4 regions of the Shewanella sp. SM55 genome follow, and region 1 is predicted to be linked to each of the others. Evidence: predicted binding sites of a transcription regulator. Region 1 holds the regulator's gene; each other region holds the start of a gene.
The links. Region 1 encodes LexA, which represses DNA repair genes until DNA is damaged. Its sites were predicted from a motif close to TACTGTATNNNNATACAGTA; they were not measured.
Positions count from the first base shown of each region.

Region 2: the regulator LexA is predicted to act here: its motif matches at 2,321-2,340, upstream of dinB (DNA polymerase IV).
Region 3: the regulator LexA is predicted to act here: its motif matches at 2,846-2,865, upstream of recA (recombinase RecA).
Region 4: the regulator LexA is predicted to act here: its motif matches at 1,814-1,833, upstream of dinG (ATP-dependent DNA helicase DinG).

Region 1 is NZ_JAKKRS010000016.1:90,366-94,914, forward strand. It holds gene plsB (glycerol-3-phosphate 1-O-acyltransferase PlsB) at 1-2,191, opposite strand, end outside; gene lexA (transcriptional repressor LexA) at 2,352-2,972, shown strand; gene L5L91_RS18225 (cell division inhibitor SulA) at 2,969-3,481, shown strand; gene coxB (cytochrome c oxidase subunit II) at 3,885-4,549, shown strand, end outside.
Region 2 is NZ_JAKKRS010000017.1:90,686-95,234, forward strand. It holds gene L5L91_RS18865 (DMT family transporter) at 1-200, opposite strand, end outside; gene L5L91_RS18870 (LysR family transcriptional regulator) at 293-1,192, shown strand; gene dinB (DNA polymerase IV) at 1,221-2,297, opposite strand; gene bfr (bacterioferritin) at 2,500-2,967, opposite strand; gene bfr (bacterioferritin) at 2,977-3,450, opposite strand; gene nqrM ((Na+)-NQR maturation NqrM) at 3,703-3,927, opposite strand; gene L5L91_RS18895 (FAD:protein FMN transferase) at 3,943-4,549, opposite strand, start outside.
Region 3 is NZ_JAKKRS010000002.1:375,368-379,916, forward strand. It holds gene alaS (alanine--tRNA ligase) at 1-861, opposite strand, end outside; gene L5L91_RS04985 (regulatory protein RecX) at 1,183-1,653, opposite strand; gene recA (recombinase RecA) at 1,671-2,738, opposite strand; gene mutS (DNA mismatch repair protein MutS) at 3,141-4,549, shown strand, end outside.
Region 4 is NZ_JAKKRS010000001.1:353,874-358,422, reverse strand. It holds gene dinG (ATP-dependent DNA helicase DinG) at 1-1,790, opposite strand, end outside; gene L5L91_RS01595 (DNA polymerase II) at 1,928-4,375, shown strand.

The sequences.
Region 1 (4,549 bases):
CAGACTCAAGTTCTGAGCGCTCCATCTTAGGTCTGTTCGCTAACAGATTGAAAATAATAGCGTAGCGTTGCAGAGTTTCACTCACTGAACTGGCTAACAACAATAATTGGCTTGAGTGCTCAGGCACGACAGCTAAAGTATCTGTCTCAACCACTAAACCTTGCCCAATCAGGAAATCCAGCACTTGCTCAACATAGGCTGGTAAGTCTTTAATTCCCATGAAGAGTTCGGCTTTCAGCAGTGGATAAAAATCGGCAACGATTGAAACCACTTGCTGGCGCAGAATCTGTTCATTATGGGTTAAACAACTCGCAATTAATGAAGGAACAATAAATAAGTGAATGATATTGTTACGATAGTAAGTCATAGACACAGCCTGACTCGCTTCGATAGACACTATTTCCCCTAAAGGATCGGCACTAACAACAAACTTGTTCAGCTCTAAACCTTGCTGCACTAAATGCTTACCATCACCTTCGGCAACAGATGTATAAGAAGTATAAGGCACTTTTTTGAGTAGGGTCAGATACAAATCAAGCTGACGCTCCAGCAGACTACGTTCTAAGGCGTTTTGATCTGTCGCCAGTAAAACTAAGCTAGTCAAAGTCACCGAACTCGCGGCTGCGGCATCATTGATACGCGTCATCACCCGATTAGCCAGCACGTTTACCGCTGGCGTTAACCAACTTGGTTTCTGCTCGGGATCATCGGCCAACTCAGCACGCCAGTTTGGCGCACGCTCATTTAAGAAATTTTGCAGGGTAATAGGCTCGCCAAAATTCACATAACCTTGGCCAAAATTACCTAATTTGCGAATGGCACCGAACACCTGCCACACAGATTCTTTTTTCTTTTTCTTACCGCTTAACTCTTTATGGTAAGTCGCCACTTCCATCACATGGTCATAGCCTAAATACACAGGCACGAGCGTGACAGGACGTTCAATACCGCGCAGTACGCTGTTCATCGTCATGGCGATCATGCCAGTTTTCGGCGCCAACAGACGGCCAGTACGTGAACGACCACCTTCGGAGAAGTATTCCACCGAATAACCTTTAGCAAACAGCTGGTCTAAATACTCACGAAATACTGCGGTGTACAGCTTGTTGCCATTAAAACTACGGCGGATGAAGAAGGCACCACCGCGACGGAACATAGGTCCCGCGGGCCAGAAATTGAGGTTAATGCCGGCAGCAATGTGCGGCGGAACCATGCCTTGATAATACAAAATATACGATAACAGCAGGTAATCCATGTGGCTGCGATGGCAAGGCACATAAACAATCTCGTGGCCATCGTGGTGTAACTGCCGAACTTGCTCGGCGCCTTTAATGTTGATCCCGCTGTAAAGCTTGTTCCACAGCCAAGTTAAAAAACGCTCGGCAATACGCACTAAACTGTCTGAGTAATCGGCAGCGATTTCATCGAGATACTCAATAGCCGTCTCGCGCGCTTGGGTCTCAGAAATCTTTTTACTGGCGGCTTCTTCTTGAATCGCTTTGCGCAGCGACTCAGATTTGAGTAACGAATGAAACAGTGCTTGGCGGTTTGGCAGCACAGGCCCTGTCATTACCTTACGTTGACGACGGAAATGCACGCGCGCAACCCGTGCTAACTTATGGGCAATCCCCATGTCGGTGCCATGTTCGTCAGCCATGTAACGCAGGGATACGGCATTCGAAAACTGCACGAAGTTATGTCGACCTAAGAACAGAATCATCAAGCACTTGCGCAGCCAAGTCGGGTTTTCCCGCTCAAATACGGCCGCCTTCATAGTGTCGTCTTCTTTCCCTGGCGTTCGGCCCCAATACAGGCTCACGGGTACCAGTTGAATATCTAATTCAGGACGTTCCTTATGCACGGCTAACAAACGCATAAAGCATTCGAGGAAAGGCTCATTACCAGCACGTTCGCCAAACAGTGGCTTACGTCCTTGAAGACAGACAACCCGAGGCGCAGTCACACCATTAGCCACTAGAGGCTCATAAGGGCTTGGTAAGCCTAACTTAGCCGTTATTTCGCTCAAAGCAGCGATGTCACTGAGGGATTCTGTTTTCATCACATAAACAAGGGGTCTGGAAGCATCCAGATTCAGATCGGCAAAGGGATCCTGAGGCACCACAATAGTGTGCACTAAGTGTTTTTGGATCCAACGTAATGATTTCAACCAAAGAGAGTCGTGTTTAGGCATTATTCTTATGCAATTAAGTGCGTTTACTAGCCCGATAGAATACCAGACTATGGGCAATATTCGCTAATTCTCTCCAACATAGCTAAAAAGTGGTTAATACTTGCGCTGCAAATAATACTGTATATACTAACAGTAACTGTATAGAAAAACAGGAAACACCATGAGACCTTTGACGCCACGCCAAGCTGAAATTTTAGAGCTAATTAAACGAAATATTGCCGATACTGGCATGCCACCCACTCGGGCAGAAATCGCAACCCGTTTAGGTTTTAAGAGCGCCAATGCGGCTGAAGAACACCTTAAAGCGTTGGCGAAAAAGGGCTGCATTGAGATCATGCCTGGCACATCTCGGGGCATTCGTCTGCCTGCGGAAATCGAAGATTTGACTGAAACAGGTTTACCGCTCATCGGCCAAGTGGCTGCGGGTGAACCTATCCTCGCCCAGGAACATGTTGAACAGTACTACCAAGTCGACCCAAGCATGTTTCATCCCGCCGCCGATTTTTTACTGCGAGTAAAAGGCGACAGCATGAAAAATATCGGCATTCTCGAAGGTGATTTGCTGGCAGTTCATAAAGTAGAACAAGCTAGAAATGGTCAAGTGGTTGTCGCTAGAGTCGATGACGATGTCACTGTTAAACGTTTCGAAAAAAAAGGTAATGTGGTCTATCTACATGCCGAAAATGAAGATTACTCCCCGATTAAAGTGGATTTAGGCTTCCAAAGTTTAACAATTGAAGGACTCGCCGTCGGTGTGATCCGTAATGGAGATTGGCTATGAATAAACTACTTGGCAATGCCCCCCGCCATCCGGGCCTGTGGCTCGATGAAGTCCGTGATGCCGACTATGACTGGCACCATGCGCCCATCGCCTGTATGCCAACTAAGACTCAAGGTCGCCAAGAATTAATTCATCTGAGTGCACAACTCGCTCAGTTAAGCCAACAGGGCCGTTGGTTAGTGCTCATCAACCCTCCAAGTATTGGCTACAAGCAAATGCTCGCCAACGCAGGTGTGCGTATGGATAGAGTTTTGCTGGTACATGCTAAAGATGAAGTCGAAACCCTGTGGGCGATGGAAAAAGCCCTAACAAGTGGTACGTCCAGTGCAGTCATTACTTGGACTCAATCATTGGATGCACGGGATAATCGACGCCTACAAATCGTGGCTAAAAGTGCCCGAGCTATGGGCATAGTGCTTGAAGACGTAAACAGTCACTTACATGCAGACGTACGTATTGAGCAAGGCAATCTCTTCGGTCAGCAATCTTTTTTTAGCGCTGTACACTAAATATTCATTTAATTTTTTACCTTGAAAGCCGCCTCACCTATGAATGTGAGGCTTTTTTTTGGCAATTTTTCAGATAATTAGATAAATAAGTGATCTTGATCAATATTTAAACAGCAAGTATGGTTGGTTAAGTCGGTGATGATATATCACCTTCCGTGGTCAATGAATCGAGTATTTATCGAACTCGAAGCGCCACTAAAAATAGAGAACAGATTTATTTCAGCAGTATGTGCCAGCGTGGCTAATTACCAGCAGTAACAATACTTGATTAAAAGTAACAGCCGCCAACGCACGTTGAAGTCAAAAAAGCTTTTTTGGGAACTGAAGAGTTTGCATAGAGTTGAGACTTACTGTGTTGCTCTTCTTTGTAGTTGCTATTCGCAATTGGCAGAGGAGAAGTCTTGTGAAGCAATTGTTGTATTGTTTACTCGTGGTGCTTTTCGCACCACCGTTGACCGCCGCGGACATGCGGTTCAACATGACCCCTGGCGTGACCGAGATCAGTGGCAAGGTTTATCACTTGCACATGACCATCTTGTATATCTGCTGCGCAATAGGCCTAGTGGTCTTTGGCGTCATGATTTACGCCATGATCAACCACAGAAAATCCAAAGGCGCTGTCGCGTCCCACTTTCACGAAAGCACTAAAGTTGAAATCGCTTGGACGATTCTGCCATTTATCATTTTGATCTTAATGGCGATTCCAGCGACAAAAACTTTAATCGCAATGGAAGATCCCAGCAACGCCGATCTCACCGTAAAAGTCACGGGGTCCCAATGGAAATGGCATTACAGCTATTTCGATCAAGATATTGATTTTTATAGCATACTGACAACACCCAGAGCACAAATAGAAGGCACCGAAACCAAGGGTGAAAACTATCTATTGGAAGTCGATAAACCGCTCGTTCTACCGATAAACCGCAAAATCCGCTTTCTGATGACTTCAGAGGATGTCATCCATTCTTGGTGGGTACCCGCCTTTGCAATTAAGAAAGATGCCAACCCTGGATTTATCAATGAGGCTTGGACTCGCATCGACAAACCCGGCATTTACCGTGGTCAATG
Region 2 (4,549 bases), on a different contig from region 1:
AAACTCAATTTGGGCCAAGCCTGACGAGTAAAAACGATATATAACGCTAGAGTCACAGCCGCAATGGTAAAACGCCAGAAGACGAGGGACTCTCCTGACATCTCCTCCAGCACTCGCTTAGCAATCGGAAACACACTGCCCCAGCTAAAAACGCAAATCAGTAGACAAACGAATGTCATGTAAGGTGTATGGGATTTCATATCGGCCTCTAGGGAGGTAATTGGGATTGAGCTTAGTTTATAAGTTTCATATATTATTAAAACCAACAAGATTGAGAGCTTAAATTCCAAATATGAAACTTAATTATTCCTTAGACGATATGCGCTTATTTTGGGTGGTGGCACAGCAAGGGAGTTTTAAGCTCGCGGCGCAGCACTTAGGCATTCCACCTTCAACCTTAAGCCGTCGAATCAATCTGTTAGAACAATCCTTAGGTCTGCGTTTACTGCACAGAGACGCCCATAGAGTCAACCTTACCGCCACAGGTCAGCGGTATCTCGAACGCTGCGGCCCGCTATTTATCGAGTTAAACCAGGTATCTGGTGAGTTGCATGCGGATAAACATCAAGCGGTTGGCAAATTGCGGATCTCGGCGCCCATCAATACAACCTATCGCTGGCTGGGTGAATCACTCAACGCCTTCCAACGGCATTATCCCAATATTGATATCGATTTAAGTCTGTCGAACATGAATATCGATGTCAGTGAAAACGCCATCGATATCGCCTTTCGAGTGGGCGAACCTAAAGATCCCGATTGGATTGCAAGGCCACTTACCACAATTAGCTTTGTACTTTGCGCCAGCACATCGGCAACGCAGTGGCATGCGCTGCAATCCATTGAAGCGCTGGATCAGCATCCGGTTATCATCGCCAAGCCCACAAAAACGTGGCGTTTACAGCACAATAGCACAGGGCAAAATGTCGAGTTTGAACCAAGGGGGAATATCAAACTAGCCGTCGATGATATGGCGATTGCCTGTCAGGCCGTGGTGGCGGGGCTTGGGATTGGACTCATACCCATCAGCATGGCGAGTGAACAGATACGAAGTGGCAAACTCATTCAAATACTGCCCGAGTGGCAAGGTATTCCGCGCACCGCCTACTTGATGTATCGCGATCGGGACAACCTGCCCTTACGGGTCAGACTGTTAATTGATTTTATGCTGGCAAATCCACCCGAGGCTTATTGAGCCAATATAGGCTATTGTGCTCCACCCACTAGAGAGCTAAATCCAGCTGAGTCTGGCCGTTTAAGCTTGTGGCGACGACAAGAGTAGAATCGGCGAGGCCGACCGAAATACCCAATAGACGAATGCCACGGCCTTCTTGCCTTTCCATAGCCTGTGCGAGTAGCTCATAGAACATTACAATCGAGACTTCATCGCTGCGGTGCTCAATTGTAGTCTGCTTGAAATCGTTAAACTTAAGTTTGACCACCTGTTTATGTATTTTGCGTTCCTTAGCACTGCGACTTAAACGCAACGACAGTTCTTGGATCAAACTCGGCATCACCTGCTGGCACTGCTCTAAGCTATAAATATCCTTTGCTAACGTGGTTTCAACACCCACTGATTTGCGCTCTCTGTCGGCAGAAATACCCCGTTCATCTATGCCTTGGGAACGCTCAATCAACACGCCACCAAACTTACCGAATCGCGCTAAGAGCTCAGGTTTAGAATAAGCTTGCACATCACCACAGGTATTGAGCCCGAGCGAAGAGAGCTTTTCTGCGGTGACTTTACCAACACCGGGAATTTTACGCAGCGATAAGGTCTTAACAAACTCAGAAAGCGTCTCTGGCGTAATGATATATTGGCCGTTTGGCTTGTTCAGATCCGAGGCGATCTTAGCTAAAAATTTTACTGGCGCGATACCCGCCGATGCGGTTAAACCCGTTTCGGCTAAGATATCGCGACGAATCGCTTGGGCAATCAAGGTCGCAGAGCCCTTATGTTGTTGGCACTCACTCACATCCAAATAAGCTTCATCTAAGGAAAGCGGCTCAATTAATTGGGTATAGCGAGAAAATATTTCACGAATTTGTAGCGACACTTCTTTGTAAACCTGCATCCGACCCGGAACTAAAATCAGCTCAGGGCACAACTTAAAGGCATAAGCCGTTGCCATTGCTGAACGTACACCGAATTTACGTGCCTCGTAACTGCAAGTACTGATAACACCGCGACGGTCGCTACTGCCCCCCACAGCTAAAGGTTTGCCACGGTACTCAGGAAAGTCGCGCATTTCCACTGCAGCAAAATAGCAGTCCATATCGATATGAATAATTTTTCGCACGTTGAATTCCTCCAACGCCAAAATACTGTATATAAAAACAGTAATCAAGTATTCCTGATAGATTTGGGCCAATAAGATGTGGCCTAGCGCTAGAAAAGAGAACAAGACAAGTGTGAGGAACAACAGACATGCTTAATAACTGAGTTTCCTAGGCCATTACACTCAGTGGCCTAGGTATTTACTCAACCTAACAATCTAAGGCTCACATCTTAGTTTGCAGGTAGTTTTGCAATCCAACACGGTCAATAAGCCCAAGTTGTTTTTCGAGCCAATACATATGGTCAGACTCTGTATCGTCGAGTAATACTTCGAGGATTTCACGTGTCTGGTAATCTTGCTTCTGCTCACACAGTGCAATCACTTTGCGCAAATCGTCCGCGACCTTGTATTCATAGGCAAGATCATTACGTAGCATCTCTTCTACATCTTTACCTATGTTCAATGCCTCACGGGCGGCAACATTGGGTGTACCTTCGAGGAATAAAATGCGCTGCACTAATTTGGCTGCATGGGCTTTCTCATCATCTGACTCATGGGCGATACGCTCATAGAGTTCATTCAGGCCCCAATCTTCGTACATATGGGCATGGACAAAATACTGATCCATTGCCGAGAGTTCTCCCGTTAGGAGTCGATTTAACGCATCAATAACGTCTTTATCGCCTTTCATATCTTGCTCCTATTGGTCGCTAATTTGCGATTGTAGATAATTTTGAATACCGGTTAGCGTAATGAGCTCTTGCTGCGACTCGAGCCAATCTAAGTGCTCTTCTTCGTCTTCGAGAATATCTTCCAGCAGATCGCGGCTCACATAGTCCTGTTCGGCTTCACACAAGCTGATCGCATCACGCAACAATGTAAGCTGCTCTTGCACCATGGCCAGATCGCAGTCGAGCATCTCTTGGCTATGTTCACCAATGCGAAGTTTTTCGAGTTGTTGCAGATTAGGCAGACCTTCCAAAAACAGCACTCGCTCGATGAGCTTATCGGCGTGCTTCATATCTTGGATGGATTTTTTGTATTCGACGTGGTTTAACTTCTCTAAGCCCCAATGTTTAAACATGCGGGCATGGAGGAAATATTGATTGATGGCGGTCAACTCACAGGTAAGCACCCGATTCAGTTGCCCAACCACTTTAGGATGACCTTTCATAAGTTACTATCCTTGGTAAGCGTGAAAAGATTGATCTAAATCAAGCTTCTAGCCTAGTACAATTTATCGACCAACTCAAATTATCTTTATATTTCACTCACTTAATGATGAAAAGCATTCTCATTCCTGCTTAGATTAACTTGCTATCCCACTCTAATCCCAAGGATAAATCTCAAATGATTAACCCGTGTAAGAAAATACGAGGCAAAAAATAGCCCCCTAAATGGGGGGCTATGATCGAATCAAGACTATTTAGATAATGCGGTCTTTCGTTAACTTCTCACGACGCGCTTCTTCAGCGGCCATACGACGTTTACGTTTGTCACAAGGGTCATCACAATCACACGCTTTTTCAATCCCTAGAACACCTAAACCGCCACAACTTCCTTCAACGGCTTTGCGCTTGATGAGATAACCAATCGACATGAGTAAAAAGAAGACTAACAAGATCACAAATGCCGCGATAAAAGAGGTCATGGTTTACTCCAAAAACTAAATAAGGAAAGGCTTGAAGGCGTCGCTGTAATAGACCTTAAATCCGTCGCCTTGCTTTTCGATTAGCATTATCGCCAAGTGTTCCTTCTTGGCAAGCTCCAATGATGCTTCTGTGCCCAAAACCATCATGGCCGTCGCAAAACCGTCGGCCGTCATACAATTTTGATGCAATACAGTCACGGATGCTAACTTATGATTTATCGGCAAACCAGTACGCGGATCGATTATATGCGTAAAACGTTGGCCATCTTCTTCATAATAATTACGATAGTCACCAGAGGTCGCCATCGCCATAGTACCAGGTGCAATAACCTGCTGTACGGCTTCAGAGCCATCATTGGTCGGTTGCTCTATAGCAACACGCCAAGAGCTTCCATCACCTTTGGCACCTTTGATACTCAGTTCGCCACCGATTTCAACTAAATACCCTGTCGCGTGGTATTTATCAAGAATGGAAGCGATCTTATCAACCCCAAATCCCTTCGCGATTGATGATAAGTCTACATATAAATGGGTGTTGTGCTTACTTAGACGGTTGCCTTCAATGGAAAGTTCACTAATCCCTGTTTTGGCTTTAGCCGCATCAATATCAGCCTGTGTCGGA
Region 3 (4,549 bases), on a different contig from region 1:
ACGGATATGATCGGCAATGACTCGCAGCGACTTTTCAGATAAGTCACTAACACCAATGACCTCTGCGGCTTTAGCAATCAAAGTACGGAAAATATCGATTTCGTAGTTAGAATGTACGCCCTGCATAATCGCAGCAATACGCTCAATCCCCATGCCTGTATCAACCGAGGGCTTAGGCAAAGGTAACATTTCACCCGATGCTTGACGGTTGTACTGCATGAAAACGATGTTCCAGATTTCGATGAAACGGTCGCCATCTTCTTCAGGACTGCCTGGACGTCCGCCCCAAATATGATCACCATGGTCATAAAAAATCTCAGTACATGGACCACAAGGACCGGTATCACCCATTTGCCAGAAGTTATCTGACGCAAAGGCAGCACCTTTATTGTCACCGATACGTATGATGTTCTCGGCAGCGACACCAATTTTTTTATTCCAGATTTCAAAGGCTTCATCATCTGTCTGATAAATAGTGACGCACAGACGTTCCTTCGGCAGCTTTAACGTTTCAGTTAAAAAAGTCCAACCCAAACGAATCGCTTCTTCTTTGAAATAATCTCCAAAACTGAAGTTACCTAGCATTTCGAAAAAGGTGTGATGACGTGCTGTGTAGCCAACGTTATCCAAATCGTTATGTTTACCACCGGCGCGTACACAACGTTGAGCAGTGGTCGCACGCGTATAATTGCGTTTGTCCATGCCAAGAAACACGTCCTTGAACTGGTTCATGCCTGCATTGGTAAATAAAAGTGTGGGATCGTTGCCTGGCACTAATGAACTACTGTCCACAACTTGATGACCATTGCTGCGGAAAAATTCGAGGAAAGCGCTTCTGAGCTCTGCTGTAGTTTGATACATGAAATCATCCTGAATTGGGTAAGCATTACCAGCTACGCCTTAGGCTAGCCGTATTTCTATTTGCCCAGCATTATAAGCAGACTAAGGAAGGACGACCAGTCTTGATTGGTGATATACACATCAGGAATTTAATATTTTAGCGTGAATCGCCCACACCTGAGTCACTAGAAGCAAAACGATAGGATAAAGCACAAATAAAGACGGCGTAAGTTTATCGCGGAATGGACAATATTTAAGCAAGCTTGAGTCTAATGTGAAGTACGAAATGGACAAGACTCATTGATGATATTTAGATGAGCTTTTACAGTATTAGCTTCAAATTTAATAATCTTCATCGAGATCATTGGGATCTGAATCTAGTGCGTAAGTGATTTGATCGTAGCTAAAGCCTTGGCCCATTAAAAAACGCACTCGTTTGGCCTTTTCCTTTGCGATGAGATCCCGAGCTTTAGAGCCCTTCACTTCTGTCACACGGGGAACGCCATACTTTTTGGTGGCTTTATCTTTTGCTAGCTCAAACCAGTCACAATCACAATTAACCAAAGCGGCTTCAATACAATCTTTAGATAAGCCTTTCTGTGCGATTGCTTGGCGGATGCGTATTGCACCGTGACCTCGACTGATGTGGCTACGCACTAACAGTTCGGCATAACGAGCATCATTAATAAAACCGGAGGATTCGCAAGCATCGAGTACAGGTTCGATATCGTTAAGTTCGACACCTTTTTCGAGCAATTTATCGCGGATTTGTAAACGGGAATAATCGCGGCGCGCTAACAGCGCGACCGCAATTTGATGGGCTGACTGACTCAGAATACTTCGCCTGTCTCTAAATCAATATTATCCTCAATGCTATCATCAGCTTTGGCAGCCAAGGCACTAGGATTGCTCAAAAGCAACTCACGTAGCGTCTTGTCAATTTCAGCAGCAATAGCTGGGTTTTCAGTCAGATATTTGCCAGCATTAGCACGACCTTGGCCGATTTTATCACCTTTATAGCTGTACCAAGCGCCCGCTTTTTCAATCAACTTATGGGCTACGCCTAAGTCTACTAACTCACCAGTACGGTTAATACCTTGGCCATAAAGGATTTGGAACTCAGCCTGCTTAAACGGCGCTGCAACCTTGTTTTTCACCACTTTAACGCGAGTTTCGTTACCGACCACTTCATCGCCGTCTTTAATGGCACCAGTGCGGCGAATGTCTAAACGAACAGAAGCATAAAACTTCAGCGCGTTACCACCGGTTGTAGTTTCTGGGTTACCGAACATCACACCAATCTTCATCCGGATTTGGTTGATGAAGATAAGTAAGGTGTTAGATTGCTTTAAGTTACCCGCAAGTTTACGCATGGCTTGGCTCATCATACGCGCCGCTAGGCCCATGTGAGAATCACCAATTTCGCCTTCGATTTCAGCTTTAGGCGTTAATGCCGCCACGGAGTCGACTACGATAACGTCAACAGCGCCTGAACGAGTTAAAGCATCACAAATCTCAAGCGCTTGCTCGCCGGTATCCGGTTGCGAACACAGCAGGTTATCAATATCTACGCCCAATTTTTTAGCATAAATAGGGTCTAGTGCATGCTCTGCATCGATAAAGGCACAGGTTTTGCCTTCACGTTGCGCTGCCGCAATCACTTCTAAAGTCAGTGTTGTTTTACCTGATGATTCAGGACCATAGATCTCAACGATACGACCCATTGGCAAACCGCCAGCACCTAAAGCAACGTCCAGAGACAGAGAACCGGTAGAAATGGTCTCAACATCCATAGAGCGATCTTCGCCCAGCTTCATGATGGAGCCTTTACCAAATTGTTTCTCAATTTGGATCAATACCGCAGCAAGTGCTTTCTCTTTATTTGGATCGACCTTCATTCCTGTTCCCTCATCAAGACAAGCATTAAGCTGTCAAAAGTGATATTCAATTTACAAACGGGTAATTCAAAAAGCCGCGCTTTTTGTCTTAATTCTGCTGACTAGTATACTGTACAATCATACAGTATCAAGACCTGTGACTGAATTATTTTTAGCTGATAGGATTTTTAATATGGCCAAGGTTTTAGCGAAGATCAAATCAGATAATAGCTCCCTTTGATCAATATCCATCGTTAAGGGCTCAATTTTCGCTAAATTATTGCTAAGATTGGCGCAACAAATTTTGCGTGGTCTTTTTAGCTGAAAATTGTACAGCAGTCTTCCGCTTCCATAGCGCTTAATCACCCTTAACCACACAAACTGTATCGCCTTTAGGCAGTCACAACGGACGATAACGATTTAATGAATGTAATTGATACCGATGATTTAGAAAAACATACTCCTATGATGCGTCAGTACTTGACGATGAAAGCAGAACATCACGATATGTTGCTGTTTTATCGCATGGGTGACTTCTACGAGTTGTTTTATGACGATGCTAAACGCGCTTCTGAGCTGTTAGGCATTTCACTCACTGCGCGCGGTAAAAGTGGTGGCGATCCTATTCCGATGGCGGGACTTCCTTACCATGCTGTGGAAGGCTATCTTGCAAAATTAGTTCAAATTGGTCAATCAGTTGCGATTTGCGAACAGATTGGCGATCCCGCGACATCTAAAGGGCCCGTAGAACGTAAAGTGGTGCGAATTGTCACACCTGGCACCTTAACCGACGAAGCGTTGCTACAAGAACGCCAAGACAATCTGTTAGCCGCGGTTTATCAAGGTAAAGTCGGTTTTGGTTATGCCACATTAGATGTTTCATCCGGACGTTTTGTGATTGCAGAGCTCGACACCCGAGAGTCATTAGAAGCGGAATTGCAACGCACTAATCCCGTTGAAATTCTCTACAGTGAAGACTTTGGTGAACTTGGGCTACTTAACGGTTTTAAAGGCAAACGCCGTCGCCCCGAGTGGGAATTTGATTACGATACGAGTATCAAGTTACTACTGGCCCAGTTTGGCACGAAAGACTTACATGGTTTTGGCATCGCAGATGCACGTTTATCACTGCAGGCTGCGGGTTGCTTGATGCAATATGTCAAAGACACACAGCGCACGGCACTGCCTCATATCAATGCCATTATCCGCTTCAATCAAACCGATAGCATAGTACTCGATGCGGCAACTCGCCGTAATTTAGAATTAACTCAAAACCTTGCCGGTGGCCGCGATAATACCTTAGCCGCAGTATTAGATAACACGGCAACGCCTATGGGCAGTCGTATGTTACAACGCTGGATCCATCAGCCTCTGCGAGATCCTAAGCAAATCAAGGCGCGCCAACAGGCGGTGACTGAACTCCTCGATACCGCAGCCCACGAAGATTTGCATGAGCAGTTAAAGGCACTTGGCGATATCGAACGTATCATGGCAAGACTCGCGCTGCGTACCGCTCGCCCAAGAGACTTTGCCCGTTTACGTCAAGCTCTGGGCTTATTGCCTGAATTACAACAGAGTTTAAGTACACTGAGCGCGCCGCACACGACTCAATTGCGTCAACACTTAGGCGAGTTCCCCGCTGAGCAAGCCCTACTTGAGCGCGCGATAGTCGATAATCCTCCCATGCTTATCCGCGATGGCGGAGTGATCCGTGAAGGCTACAACAGCGAACTAGATGAATGGCGCGGCCTGAGCGAAGGAGCGAGTGATTACTTAGTACAACTTGAAGCCAGAGAAAAAGAACGTACTGGCATCAATACACTTAAAGTTGG
Region 4 (4,549 bases), on a different contig from region 1:
CCGGGCAAGTCGAGACCTTCAGAGAAACTGCCGGTGCCAAACAAGATGCTTGGTTCGCCATTATCGCATTTAGCTTTATGATTTTCTAACAACTGTTGCCGTGGCGCATTGCCTTGAATAAGTAGTTCAGTGGTGAGTTTACCTTCAAGTAATTCAACCACTTTTTCCATTTGCCAGTAGGAGGCGAATAACACTAAGGTTGCCATTTCGCCTTCAATAAGGGTGATGATTTGTTCGGCAAGTTCAGCCGTATAGGCATCATCCGTCGGCTCAGTGCGCATTTTGGGTAAATAAAGTGTCGCATTATTGGGGTAATCGAAGGGCGATTGTAAGGCTAAATAACGACTGCCATCGTTGAGTGACAAACCTACTTGATGCACGAAATGGTCGAAGTTATTGAGTGCGCGCAGTGTGGCACTACATAAAACCACGCCCGCGGCCTTTTGCCACAGCATGGATTCCAGCATAAAGCCGACTTCGATAGGTGAAGCGCTAAACAGATAATCCACTTGTTTACCTGTGATGAGTTCGACCCAGCGCGCCATAGGTGCGCCTTTGTGCTTATCTTCCTTGGCCATCATCCTCCACAATTTCTGCAGGTTTTCGAGCCTTTGCAGCATAAATCCGGTTTCGGCCAATAGTGCTTCGGATTGATGTTTAGGAATATCGCCATCTTTAATCGCCTCGGCCAGCAGTGACAGCATTTTATTAAACTGTTTGAGGGCAAGATTAGAGGTCACAGCAAGGTTTTCGGCGAGAATGAGTAATGACTCTGGTAGTTTGCCGTGCTCAAAACGCAGACGGTTTTCAGGATTGGCAAAGTGTTTGGTCTGGGTATCGCAGTAGTGGGCCACTTGATTGAGCTGGCTGATAAGATCGCCTAAATGATCTTGCATTGCCTGCGCGGGGGCAATGATATTGTTGCTCTTTATTTGGTTTTGTAACTTAGCGCAGGTTTTACCAATTTTTTCGAGCCAGTCGCAGGCGCCCCTCAGCGTGGCCTGTGCACTGGAGAAATCCCGCGCCACAATCGGTAAGTGATGTGCCTCATCGATAACATAAAACACGTCTTCGGGATCGGGCAAAATCACGCCGCCGCCTAATTCTAAATCGGCGAATAACAAGCTGTGGTTGGCGATGAGCACGTCCCAAGTATCGACATCTTCGCGGGCTTTATGGAACGGGCAATTTCTGTGGCTGGCGACTTGGCGATGACAGCTGTGTTTGTCGCAGGCGATTTGTTGCCACAGGTGATCGGGCAGCGGCACGGCTAAGGTGTCGATTTCGCCGTTCCAGCGACCTTCGTTATAGTCTTTTAACAGGCCGTGCATCATAGCCACTTGGCTATTGTCTGGTTTAGTTTGCCACATGGCCATTTGTGTACTGTTGTCGTCACCGATGAGCATCGCCAGTTTCGATAGACACACATAACGTTGTCGACCTTTAACTAAGCCAAAGCGGAAATTTAAGCCGGATTGCTCAAGGAAGAAGGGCAAGTCTTTATGCAGTAATTGCTCCTGCAAAGCGACGGTTGCGGTAGCGATGCAGACCTTTTTCTTGCTCGCTAATGCCAGTGGAATGGTACCGAGGATATAAGACAATGATTTACCGATCCCAGTGCCTGCTTCGACCACAATTATGCGCCTATCTTTATCATAGTCGCCGGCGAGGGTCTTAGAGATTTCCGCCACCATATAGTTTTGTTCGCGGCGCGGCCTAAAATTAGGCAAGGCGGTAGCGATATCCTTATAGATGGCGCGGATCTGGGTTTTTACATTGTCAGGTAACATGCGTCACTACTTTATCGAATTAATGCTGTACATAATAACAGTGATTGCATAGCCTAAGAAACTTTTCTGCCATTTGGCGGCATTTAAATTGAGGAACCATCTAAATTGACTAGCTATGCGATTTGGGAACCCATGCGATGAAGTCAGAGGCTACCGCGGCCGTTAGTGTACAAGGTCGAGTCTTAACACGCCATGCGATTCATCGTCATGGGAGTTTAGTGTTGCAGTATTATCTGGCTACCGCCCAAGGCCCTGTGCTGGTGGAAGTGCAAGGCACTGAACACATTTGTTTTTGTCATCAAACTGATGTCACGGCTTTGCAGTTGCAAACGCCGGGTCAAGCATTGCGGTTTGTACCGTTAGCACTCAAAAGCTTTAAAGGTGGCGCGGTTAGTGGTGTTTATGCTAAATCTAGCAATAGTTTACGTACCTTACAGCGCATCGCTAAAGATGCCGATATCCCTTTATTTGAAGCCGACATTCGCCCCGAACAGCGTTATTTAATCGAGCGGTTTGTGGCGCTGGATGTGGCATTTTTAGGGCATTTCTCTGCGACGAGTAACATACACGCGCCGACTAGCGACAGTCTTGAGGCTAACTCGCTGCCCGTGTTTATCGCCGAGCGGGCTAAGAGTATTGCCCCTTTAACGGCTGTACATTTGCGCTGTATTTCACTGGATTTTGAATGTAGTTTTGAAGGTTTACTCTATTCAGTTGCACTATATGGTCAATACAGTGGCCGAGACGGAGAGCAAGACAGTCTCAAGCAGACTTATGAAAAAGTGATTATGGTGGGTGAGGCTGAATCAAACTCTCCCGAATATATTGAATGGGTGGCCGATGAGGCTGCACTCATTCATCGATTAATCGCGTGGTTCCATGAGTTTGATCCTGACTTTATTATCGGTTGGTCAGTGGTGAGTTTCGATCTCGCGCTATTGTCACGCCGTGCATTATTACATCGTATTCCGCTCACCATTGGCCGCGGCGGGGCAAAGCTTGAGTGGAAAGTCGATAATAAATTTCGGCCAGAAACCTTAGTTTTACCGGGCCGTGTGGTACTCGATGGTATCGATTGGCTTAAAGCCGCTTTCTATCATTTTGAGCGGTTTTCGTTGGAATTTGTTTCGCGGAAATTATTAGGTGAAGGCAAGGCCATTCATAACGTGGATAATCGCGTTGAAGAAATTGATCAGCTGTTTAAGGCCCACAAACAAGCATTAGCGCATTACAATCTTACTGACAGCCGTCTGGTGTGGGATATTTTTAGTCATACTCAATTATGGGAGTTCGCCCTCGCGCGAGCTGAACTAACAGGTTTAGAGTTGGGGCGGGTTGGGGCTTCGGTGGCGGCATTTAATCATTTGTATTTACCGCATCTACATCGAGCAGGTTACGTCGCTCCCGATGCTCCTGCGAGTGATGGGATCGAAAGCCCCGGTGGCTATGTGATGGATTCTGTACCGGGACTTTATAAGCATATTTTAGTGTTCGATTTTAAAAGTCTATATCCCTCCATTATTCGTACTTTTTTGATTGACCCTAAGGGATTAATTGAAGGTTTGCAATTGCCCGAGTCTGACTGTGTTGCGGGGTTTCTCGGTGGCCGTTTCAGTCGGCAACAGCCCATTTTACCTAAGCTTATCCAAACATTATCTGAGCAGCGCGAAAAGGCCAAAAGTGAGCACAATGCGCCTTTATCCCAAGCGATAAAAATTATCATGAACTCGTTGTATGGGGTTTTAGGTTCTCAAGGTTGTGTTTTCCACGATGCAAAGTTAGCAAGTTCGATCACTATGCGTGGCCATCAAATCATGAAACAAACCCGCGCATGGATAGAAGAGATGGGCTATCAAGTGATTTACGGCGATACGGATTCGACCTTTGTCTGGCTTGGCAGCGAGCCTGATCTCTCAGACCTTAACGCCTTAGGTAACACTCTGGCGCGGGAAATTAATGCTAAGTGGCAGGCTAAGATCGGTGAAGATCATCAAGTTGAGAGTTTTCTCGAGTTACAGTTTGAACGCCACTATGAGCAGTTTTTTATGCCGACCTTAAGAGGGTCGTTAGAAGGCAGTAAAAAACGTTATGTTGGCGCGTGGCGTAATGCGAGCGATGAACTTGAGCTTACTTTTAAAGGTATGGAGCAAGTGCGCAGTGATTGGAGCCCTTTAGCGCGCAAAGTTCAAGAGTCACTCTATGAACGGATGTTTAACCAAAGGGATATCAGTGTTTATTTGGCCAGTGTGTTTGAAAAGCTGCTTGATGGTGAGTTGGATGATGATTTGGTATTTCGCAAACGTATGCGACGCAATATTGAAGATTACACGGCTAAATCTTCTCCCCATGTTAAAGTCGCTCAACAATTATGCGACTTAACAGGAGATGCCTCTTTTGGCAAGCGTGGGGCGCAGATTGATTATCTGATTACTGTAAATGGACCGGAATCCTTACTGTACAGAACGTCACCAATTGATTACCAATACTACATTGATAAGCAAATTGGCCCTATTGCCGAGCCTGTTTTTTCGATAATGAAACTAAACTACATGGATATTGCGTCAAAGCAGTTACTGTTAATATAGTGTTTTTAATGTTCTTTATGTGTTGCGCAGGGTGGCGAATGTAGCGTTTTGACCTGTTTTGTAGAGGTTAACTGGTTTGTTTTTGTGATGTTAATCGACATATTCTTTAGGTTTAGCTTTGAGGGAATATTGAAAGTTTGCTACCCTTTAAGAGGAAATTGTAAGGAAATATAA